DNA from 3 places in the Cellulomonas dongxiuzhuiae genome. Region 3 is predicted to be linked to each of the others. Evidence: riboswitches for the same ligand, from Rfam matches in the RefSeq annotation. Region 3 holds a riboswitch; each other region holds the start of a gene.

The links. Region 3 has a riboswitch for S-adenosylmethionine ahead of KKR89_RS00495 (methylenetetrahydrofolate reductase). Riboswitches for the same ligand answer to the same signal wherever they lie in the genome.
Positions count from the first base shown of each region.
Region 1: linked by a shared signal. The riboswitch ahead of KKR89_RS18425 (antitoxin) and the one ahead of KKR89_RS00495 (methylenetetrahydrofolate reductase) in region 3 are both predicted to bind S-adenosylmethionine.
Region 2: linked by a shared signal. The riboswitch ahead of KKR89_RS14690 (rhodanese-like domain-containing protein) and the one ahead of KKR89_RS00495 (methylenetetrahydrofolate reductase) in region 3 are both predicted to bind S-adenosylmethionine.

Region 1 covers NZ_CP076023.1:3,647,024-3,650,288, reverse strand. Annotated here, with positions in the region: gene KKR89_RS16475 (hypothetical protein) at 1-303, opposite strand, end outside; gene KKR89_RS16470 (DUF6318 family protein) at 336-830, opposite strand; SAM riboswitch class IV at 1,328-1,439, shown strand; gene KKR89_RS18425 (antitoxin) at 1,432-2,526, shown strand.
Region 2 covers NZ_CP076023.1:3,244,597-3,247,861, reverse strand. Annotated here, with positions in the region: gene KKR89_RS14695 (O-succinylhomoserine sulfhydrylase) at 1-1,208, opposite strand, end outside; gene KKR89_RS14690 (rhodanese-like domain-containing protein) at 1,205-1,648, opposite strand; SAM riboswitch class I at 1,653-1,750, opposite strand; gene KKR89_RS14685 (GNAT family N-acetyltransferase) at 1,849-2,388, shown strand; SAM riboswitch class IV at 2,482-2,595, shown strand; gene KKR89_RS14680 (aminotransferase class V-fold PLP-dependent enzyme) at 2,632-3,265, shown strand, end outside.
Region 3 covers NZ_CP076023.1:110,083-113,347, reverse strand. Annotated here, with positions in the region: gene KKR89_RS00510 (SCO1664 family protein) at 1-467, shown strand, start outside; gene KKR89_RS00505 (DNA-3-methyladenine glycosylase I) at 579-1,184, shown strand; gene KKR89_RS00500 (hypothetical protein) at 1,236-1,454, shown strand; SAM riboswitch class I at 1,618-1,724, shown strand; gene KKR89_RS00495 (methylenetetrahydrofolate reductase) at 1,789-2,883, shown strand; gene metE (5-methyltetrahydropteroyltriglutamate--homocysteine S-methyltransferase) at 2,880-3,265, shown strand, end outside.

The sequences.
Region 1 (3,265 bases), 440 kb from region 3:
CGGCATCACGAGGGTGTCACCGACTTCGCACTGCACGGCGGTCTGCGCCAGGTCGGCGCCAGGTGCGCAGGTGCCGTCGTCGAGGCCCTTGACCCACATGCCTGCCGCCTCACGGCAGTACGGCGCACGCTGATAGTCGACGAGGCGGAGTTCCGGTAGAACGCCTCGACTCAGCCTGGCAACCTCCTCAGATCGATCGACGGTCATCTTCACGTGGTCGGTCTCCATGAGGCCGTTGAAGCGGTCATCCGCAGCGGCGGCGGCCGTCGGGTATGCGACGAGCAAGGCAGCCACCAGGGCCACCAAGGGGACATCTCTCCGACGCACGACGCGTGTCATTCGACAGGCGTCTCGACGATGCCGGCCGAGTCGATGGTCCACCCGTCAGACCACGTCATCGCCACGTCGATCGTGTACGTGCCGCCGTCGTTCGTGTCGACTACGACACCCGCCTTATCGATGTCCTCGGAGGGGGTAATCGCCACGCTGAGAGTCGCCCTGTACCAGCCGTTGGCACCGAGGTCCTGTCCGGTCGCCGAGAGCACCGTGACACCACCGACGCTCCGCTGTCCCGCCGCTTGCAGCCTCTCTACCTCCGCGCGGGTATTGGAGCAGAACTCGCAGGTCGTTGCCGACAGGGCATCCCATTCGGCGAGATCGCCTGTGGCGAGGACGTACGGGTACAGCTGCATGAAGTAGCTCGCCGCAGCTGCCGCACCTTCGGAGTCAGCGGACTGCATATCCGTCGGCCGTTCCGGCGCTGGAGGCGCTTCCGGTGTTGGCGTCGGCGTAGGGCTAGGCGTCGATGACTGAGCCGTCGTCGACGTCATCGGAGGGGCGGTCTCACCGTCGGAGCACCCCGCCAACGCCATCCCTAGTGCCAGCATCACCGCAGGAACCGTGACGTAGCGGCGTCCTGATCCACGTGTGGGCATGCCGGGAAAGTACCGGTTCTGGGCATGACGCGGTGAGGGTCATCCGTGTCTGTGGACAACCGCCAGCGACCCGTCGCTCCCAAAGGGTGGTCAACAGGGCCTGGATCGGGGTCGTGCTCATGAGGTCGGTGCAGCGGCTGGGCCGACCTCGTCAATCCTCCACCCGTCGGACCACGTCATGACGACGTCGATCTCACGGTCCTCCGCAGGATGGTCAATGGACGCCACCGCGCCACCGGAGCGGCCCGAAGCGAACAAGTCCTCGCGGGCGTCGGCTGCCTGCGCGAACAAGTTGTGCGCGCACGTGCCGGCAGCCAGAGCGGTCGACTTCCAGCGCCACGCCGATGACACCGACGACCCACATGTCAGCCGCCGGTCCTAGGCTCTCTCCCGATCACGAAGCTCGGCCTCAAGCCCTCCGGCTGGCCGACTGGCAACCGCGCTGAGCGCACGGTGCCCCCGGAGGAAGATCCGCCCGCGCCGCCGGCACGGGAAGATGCTCGACCTGACGGAGTACCCCGTGCCTGATCTTCACCTCGACGACCCCACCCACCTCGCGTGCGTCTCCGACGCTCCCGGGCACGTCGTCCAGCCCGACCTCGTCGCCCGCGCTGTCCGGGCTGACGGGACCCCGTGGCGGCTGACGCGGGTCGGTCCGCATCGCATCCAGCTCGTCGATCCCTCGGGTGAGCGGGCGAGCTGGTGGCTGCACGACCCGAAGCCGTTCGTGAGGCACCTTCGTACCGGCGACCCGACGGTGTGGATGTACGACTTCGGGGTCGTGCGCGTCGGCGAACGGTACGTCGCCGTCACGTCCCGCGAGCACTGGACCCCCTGCGTGCGAGCGACGACGCGCCGACCGGGTACGCGGGTGGCGTGGCTCGTCGCCATGCTGCAGCCCCAGGCGGACGCCGAGGGCGCTGACCTCGTCCCCCCGCACACGGCCACGCTCTACCACCTCGACCCGCCCTACCGGCTGCGCCGGGTAGCGGACGCTCCGATCGACTGGGTGCTCGTCCTGGCACATCAGCGCGACGCTGGAGGATCCACGGTGATCTACGAGGCCGACGCGACCGGCCGGCTCGTGTCGCCCTGGGACCTGCCGGGCAGCCACGACGACGGGATCGATCACGTCCGAGCCCTGCAGGGACTCGGCTACGAGATCGCTCTGCCCCAGTGGAGGAAAGCTGATGGCCGTCGACTCACGAGATGTCCCGCTGATCGCCGCGTCGTGATGTGCAGGTCGGCTTGGCGCCCCGGCAGGCGCCGGTGCTCGTCCGGATGCCGCGGTGCGGGTGCGGGCGCCGCTGGGCCGACGCAGGATGGAACGGCGCCGGGGCGCCCGGTGCGGCCCGCTCGTCGCCCCGGGTGCCGGGCAGGCCCTCCGCAGGACCGAGGGGGAACACGCATGGGCATCGACGACCTCAAGGGCAAGGCGTCCGACGCGGCGCAGGGCGAGAAGGGCGAGCAGGGGAGCGACGCGGCCCTGGAGAAGGGGTCCGACGCGGCGTCGTCTGCCACTGGCGGCAAGCACGACGAGCAGCTCGACAAGGCGCAGTCGGCGGCGGACAAGAAGATCGGCGACCAGTGACGACATCCGTCCGGGCCGGGCGCGGTGCCCGGCCCGGACGGGTCGACAGCACCTGGCAGGAGTGGCGGCACGTGCTGTCCGTGGACCTCGACGGTGCGTTCGTGTGACTGCAGGCGGCCGCGCGGCACATGGTCCGCCAGGGCACCGGCGGGCGGATCGTGGCCATCACCAGCGTGCCCGAGCACGCGCCGAGGTCGGCTCCGCGGCCTACTGCGCCGCCAAGGGCGGCCTGGGCCCGCTGTGCAGGTCCCGGCGCTCAAGCTCGCAGACCACGGCATCACGGTGAACGCCGTCGCGCCCGGCAGCCGACGGTCAGCGAGCCGGAGCCCGACGGCGTGACCGACCCGGAAGGGACGCGGTGGCGGCCTAGCAGGAGCAGCATCAGTGAAGCGCAGGCGCGTGCCCTTCTGCAGGTTGGCGCGCCCGTAGCCTGGGACCCGTGCGGCTGTGGTGGCTCCTGCGGGTTCACCTGGTTCGGGCCGGACGACACTGCCCGCTTGATGGCCTCGGGAACGCCGGTGGTTCGGAACACGAAGCGACGACGCGGGAACATCAGCGAGTGGGCGGCCAGCGACGGCCGGGTCCTCGTCGTGGCGGAGGACGCGGTCCGCTGGGCAGACCTCATGGCGTAGGCAACCTCCTGGACCTCGGGTGATCTCGTTCTGGTCCGAGGTACGGTCGCCGTCCGCGGCTGACGACCTCGAGCTTCACCCCCTCCGTGGCCCACCTGAGTTCACAT
Region 2 (3,265 bases), 850 kb from region 3:
TCGACGTCCTCGAGCCCGACCGACAGCCGGACCGTCGACTCGCCGATGCCGACGGTCGCCCGGCCCGCGGGGCCGAGCTTGCGGTGCGTCGTCGTCGCCGGGTGCGTGACGATCGACTTGGCGTCGCCCAGGTTGTTCGAGATGTCGACGACCCGCAGCGCGTCGAGGACGCCGAACGTGGCCGTCTTCGCCGCCTCGGCCGCCGCGTCGCCCGCCACGGCGAGGTCGAACGTGACGACCGTGCCGCCGCCGGTCTGCTGCGCGCGCGCCAGGTCGTGCTGCGGGTGGGACTCGAGGAACGGGTAGCGGACCTGCGCGACCTGCGGCTGCTCCTCGAGCCACCGTGCCAGCGTCAGGGCCGACGCCGCCTGGTGGCGCACCCGCACGCTCAGGGTCTCCAGGCCCTTGAGCAGCACCCACGCGTTGAACGGGGACAGCGAGGGGCCGGTGTTGCGCAGCAGCGTCTGGACGGGCCCGCGCACGTACTGCGACGACCCGAGGATCGCCCCGCCGAGCACCCGGCCCTGGCCGTCGATGTGCTTGGTCGCCGAGTACACGACCACGTCGGCGCCGTGGTCGAGCGGGCGGGAGAACACGGGTGTGGCGAAGACGTTGTCGACGACGACGGTCGCTCCGGCGGCGTGCGCGAGACGGCTCACGTGCGCGATGTCGACCAGGTCCTGCATGGGGTTGGACGGCGTCTCGAAGAACACGACGTCCGCGGGCGTCGCGAGCGCCTGCTCCCACTGCTCGGGCACGTGCCCGTCGACGTAGTCGGTCCGCACGCCCCACTTGGCGAGGATCTCGTCGAAGATCACGACCGACGACCCGAACAGCGCGCGGGCAGCGACGATCCGCGACCCGGAGCGGACGAGCGCCGCGAGCGACGTGAACACCGCAGACATCCCGGTCGCGGTCGCGTAGCAGGCCTCGGCGCCCTCGAGCAGGCGCAGCCGCTCCTCGAAGCTCGTGACGGTGGGGTTGCCGTACCGCGAGTACAGGAAGCGGTCGACGTCACCGGCGAAGCCCGCCTCCGCCTGCGCAGCCGTGGCGTAGGTGTAGCCCTGCGTGAGGAAGACCGCCTCGGACATCTCGCCGAACTCGCTGCGCACGAGGCCGCCGCGCACCGCGAGCGTGTCGGGCCGCAGCGTGCCGCGGTCCAGGCGGTGGTCGTCCCAGTCGCCGGGGCCGGGCGGGGGGGTGCTCACGGCTGGACCCACGGCAGGCCGTCGGCGCGCCAGCCGGTGTGGCCGCGGTGGCCGTCCGGGCCCGTCGCGCCCTCGAAGCCGTCGAGGACGTTGTACGCCGGGCCGTAGCCCGCGGCCGTCGCCGCCTGGGCCGCGCCGATGGAGCGCTGGCCCGACCGGCACAGGAACACGACGGGGCGTCCGTCGCCCGGGGTGACGCCCGTGGCCGCGACCTGGTCGACGAACCGCGGGTTCGGCTGCCCGGACGGGTAGGACACCCACTCGACGAGCGCCGCCTGACGTCCCAGCCGACGCAGGTCGGGCACGCCGACGTAGCGCCACTCGGCGTCGGTGCGCACGTCGACGAGCACGGCGTCGTCGCGCTCGGCGAGCAGGTCCCAGGCCTCGGTCGGCGTGATGTCCCCGGCGTAACCGGGTGCGGGGCGTGGCTGCACGCTCATGGTCCTCCCATCGTCTCTGGCGGTAGCACCCTCGACCACGGTCTCCCGTGCGGGTTGCTGCGGCGTCGTCGAGCCAGATCTCTCGGCCGCTCTGGATGGTCGGGCGAGATGCTACGCCACGCCCGTCACCGCCGGGCAGCGCGTCTCACGCGGGGAACCGCCGTGCGGGTCGGCGCGGACGCGTGCCAGGGTGGTGCGCGATGGATGCCCCCGAGGACCTCGTGCTGCGACCCGTGACCATGGCCGACGTGCCCGCGCTGACGCGCCTGCTGCACGCCGCGTACGCCGACCTCGCGGCCGACGGCCTCAACTTCACCGGGGCGTCCCAGGACGAGGCCACGACCGCCCGCCGGAGCCTGCGGGTGGGTGCCTGCTGGGTGCTGGCCGACCCGGCCGGGGGCCTCGTCGGGACGGTGACCGCGTCCAGCCCGCCGGGCCGCGGGATCAGGTCGCTCACCGGGCTCGCGCTCGAGCCCGACCGCGTGTGGCTCAACCAGCTCGCCGTGCACCCGGACGCGCGCGGGCACGGGCTCGCGACGCGGCTCTGGACGACCGTGCGCACGTGGTCGCTCGAGCGCGGCATGCGGTCCGTGGGGCTGGACACGGCGGTGCCCGCGACCGGGCTGCGTGCCATGTACCGCCGGTGGGGCTTCGTCGACGCCGACACCGTGCAGTGGCCCGGCAAGACCTACCGCAGCGTGGTCATGGTGCGCGATCTCGCCCCACCCCGCCGCACCTGAATGCACAGCATGCGAGACGCACCGTCTCGGATGCTGGGAGGAACGTCGTGTCGGCGTTGACACGCGCACGTCGGGACGCGGATCCTCGACCCAGGTCATGAGCGCCAGCGTCAAGCCCCGGCTCGCTGGCCGGCAACCCTCCTCCGCGGCGGGGTGCCCCGGGTGACGACCTGGCCGCGCGCCGTTCGGTGCCGGCAAGCGCGGGACCTCCTGGGGGTCCCCGGACCGTTCCGGAGGAGCACCATGACGTCCGTCACCGAGCTGTTCGCCTGTGCCGACGAGGTCACGGGCACCTCGACCGCGACCCCGGCCGCGCCCCGCGAGGAGGCACCCCTGCTGGCCGTCGTCGGCGCGTCCACCACCGTGCCGCTCGTCGACGGCACCAGCCGCACCTACGCCAACCTCGACTGCGCCGCGAGCGCGCCGGCGCTCGAGGCCGTCACCGCGCGCATCAGCGAGGTGCTGCCGCTCTACGCGTCCGTGCACCGCGGTGCCGGGTACCTCTCGCAGGTCTCGACGGCGCTGTACGAGACGTCGCGCGACACGATCGCCCGGTTCGTCGGTGCCCGCCCGGACGACGTCGCCGTCATCACGCGCAACACGACCGACTCGCTCAACCTCCTCGCGGGCGTCGTGCCCGCCGGCGGGGCCGTGCTCGTCCTCGACGTCGAGCACCACGCCAACCTGCTGCCGTGGGTGCAGCGCAGCGGCGGGGCGCACGCGGGGACGGGGCGTATCGCCACGATCCTGCCGCTCGAGCCGACCGTCGCCGCGACGCTCGACGCCCTGCGCGCCGAGCTCGCCCGGCGCTCGTACGTGCTGCTCACGCTCACGGGCGCGTCCAACGTGACGGGCGAGGCGCTGCCCCTGGACCGCG
Region 3 (3,265 bases):
ACGTCGTGGCGACGTCGGCCGTCCCGGCGCAGGGCTGGTGCACGGTGCTCGAGGGCACCGACGCCCAGGGCCGCCCGGTGGCGGTGGTCCACGAGGACTCCGCCGCGCTGCGCCGCATGGCGGTGCTCGACGTGCTGGTGAACAACGCCGACCGCAAGGGCGGCCACGTGCTCCCCATGACGAACGGGCACCGGTACGGCGTGGACCACGGCGTCACGTTCCACACCGAGCCCAAGCTGCGGACGGTCCTCTGGGGCTGGGTGGGCGCCGAGCTCCACGCCGACGAGAGGGCCGGCGTGCAGCGCGTGCGGTCGGGGGTGGACGGTGGACTCGGTGAGCAGCTGTCCGCGCTGCTCAGCGGGCCGGAGGTCGAGGCGCTCGGGGAGCGGTGCGACCGGCTGCTGCGGACCGGCCGGTTCCCCGCGCCCGCCGGTGGGACGTCTCCTGTGCCGTGGCCGCTGTTCTGACCGGCTGGTCGCGCACCGAGCCCACCACAGCCCCCGACCGCGGGGGGGGTTCGTCCACAGGCCGCGGGCTGTGCGGCCGCAGGTGTCGGCGGGCCGCGCCAGACTCGGGCCATGACCACGACCCCCGCGCCGTTCCGGTGCTTCGGCGGCTCCGACCCGCTCTACGCGGCGTACCACGACGACGAGTGGGGTGTGCCCGTGCACGACGAGCACGCCCTGTACGAGCGGATCTCGCTGGAGGCGTTCCAGTCGGGGCTCGCGTGGATCACGATCCTGCGCAAGCGGCCCGCGTTCCGTGAGGCGTTCGCGGACTTCGACCCCCGGGTGGTGGCGTCCTACGGCGAGGACGACATCGCGCGGCTCCTGTCGGACGACCGCATCGTGCGGAACCGCGCCAAGGCGGAGGCGACGATCGCCAACGCCCGCGCGCTGCTGGCGCTCCACGCGTCGGGTCGCACGCTCGACGCGGTGCTGTGGTCGTCCGCACCGCCGCCTCGGCCCAGGCCGCTGACCTGGTCCGACGTCCCGGGCCGCACGCCGGAGTCGGCGGCGCTCGCGAAGGAGCTCAAGAGCCTCGGCTTCCGGTTCGTCGGTCCCACGACCGCGTACGCCGCCATGCAGGCGTGCGGCGTGGTCGACGACCACCTGGCCGACTGCGTCGTCGCTCGTCGGTGGGACGCGGCGAGCGCACCGGTCGCGGCTACTCCTGCGGAGTGATACCGCCGCCCAGGCCTCGGCAGACAGGCACCCGCGGGCTAGGGTGCCGTCATGACCGACCACGCGGAGCACGACGGACGGCACGACGCCGTGCGCGCGGCGCACGCGGCGTGGCTGTCTCCCGGCGACCCGGACCCCTTCGTCCTGGAGGCCGTCCAGGACGGGCTGCTGCGCGTCCCGGTCGCCGCGCCCACCTCGTCGTGGTTCGGCCTGCCGCACCAGCGCACGTCGCGGGAGTCCGCGACGCTCCTGCGCCGCCGCCGTCGCTGACCTCCCCGGGAGCAGCACGAGGAGGTCGCCGCGGCGTGCCGTCGACGCGGCCTCTCGTCGTCGGCGTGAACGCGGGCCACCCGCCTGCCCACTGATCGGACACTGCGTCTCACCTGTCGGGAGGACCTGTCCGCCATCCGGGCAGCGGGGCTACGATCCTCGGCGACCATCCAGAGCGGCTGAGAGACCTGGCTCGACGACGCCGCAGCAACCCCCCTCCTCGCGAGGGTGTGGGTGCTTCCGCCAGGAACGATGGAGTGACGATGAACGTGCGCCCCTGTGCCACCGACCCCTCGTGCGGGACCGCCCGCCCGACGACCAGCCCCGCGGCGCGATGAGCGTCGTGGCCGAGATCGAGACCGCGCCCGCCGCGCAGGACACGCCGGCCGAGCGGCCCGCCCGCGCCACGGGTCGACGCGCCGAGCAGGCCGGCGCGCTGGACCGCCCGACCGTCTCCTTCGAGCTGTTCCCCCCGCGCAACCCCGACGCGGCGCCCCGCCTGTGGGCGACGGTCCGCGAGCTCGAGACCGTGGAGCCGGACTTCGTGTCCGTCACCTACGGCGCCTCGGGACGCACCCGCCAGACCACGCGCGCGCTCGTCCGCCGGCTGCTGCGCGAGACCTCGCTCAACCCGATCGCGCACCTGACGTGCGTCGGGACGTCGCGGGACGAGGTCACGGCGATCGTCGAGGAGTTCCTCGACGAGGGCGTGCGCTCGTTCCTCGCCCTGCGCGGCGACCCGCCCGCGGGCGAGCCCGACTGGCGTCCGCACCCCGACGGCGTCGACACCGCGGCAGAGCTCGTCGAGCTGCTGCGCGACATCGAGAAGCGGCGGTGCGGCCGCAGCGCCGCACAGGCCGTCCGCGCCCGGGTCCGGCCCCTGTCCGTCGCGGTCGCGGCGTTCCCGCGCGGCAACCACGCCACCGGCGGCACCCGGGCGCAGGACGTCCAGGCGCTGCTGGCCAAGCAGGAGGCCGGTGCCGACTTCGCCATCTCGCAGGTCTTCTTCGACGCCGAGGCGTACCTGGGCCTGGTCGCCGAGGCGCGCGAGGCCGGGGTGACGATCCCCATCGTCCCCGGCATCATCCCGACCACCGACCCCGCGCGCCTCGCCCGGGTGCAGGAGCTCACCGGAGTCCCCGTCCCGGGCCGTCTGCTCGACCTGCTGAGCGCGACCGACGACCCCGCCGAGCGGCACCGTCGCGGTACCCGGGCGGGCGTCGACCTCGTCAACCGCGTCCTCGACGGCGGCGCGCCGGGCGTCCACGTCTACACGTTCAACAAGCACGAGGCCGCGCTCGACCTGCTCGAGGGCGCCGACCTCGTCGGCGGCCGCCGCAGCGCCGTCACCCCCCACGACCTCACCGCGTCCGACGGCAGCACCGCCGGCGCGACCACGACGACGACACCGCGAGGAAACCTGTCATGACCGACACCACCCCCAGCGCGCCGGCGATCCCGGCCTTCCCCGCCGGCTCCGTCCTCGGCTACCCCCGGATCGGCCCGCGCCGCGAGCTCAAGAAGGCCCTCGAGGCGTTCTGGGCCGGCCGCACGTCCGCGGACGAGGTCGAGGCCGTCGCCGCCGACCTGCGCCGACGCACGCGCACGCGCCTCGCCGAGCTCGGCCTGGCGACGGACGTCCCCGCCATCCCCAGCGCCTTCTCCTTCTACGACCAGGTCCTCGACGCCACGGCGCTCGTCGGCGCGGTCCCGGCACGCTTCGCCGACCTGCAGGACGCCGACGGCCGCCTCGACCTGGCCGGCTACTCGACGGTGGCCCGCGGCCGCGGCGACGACCTGCCGCTCGAGAT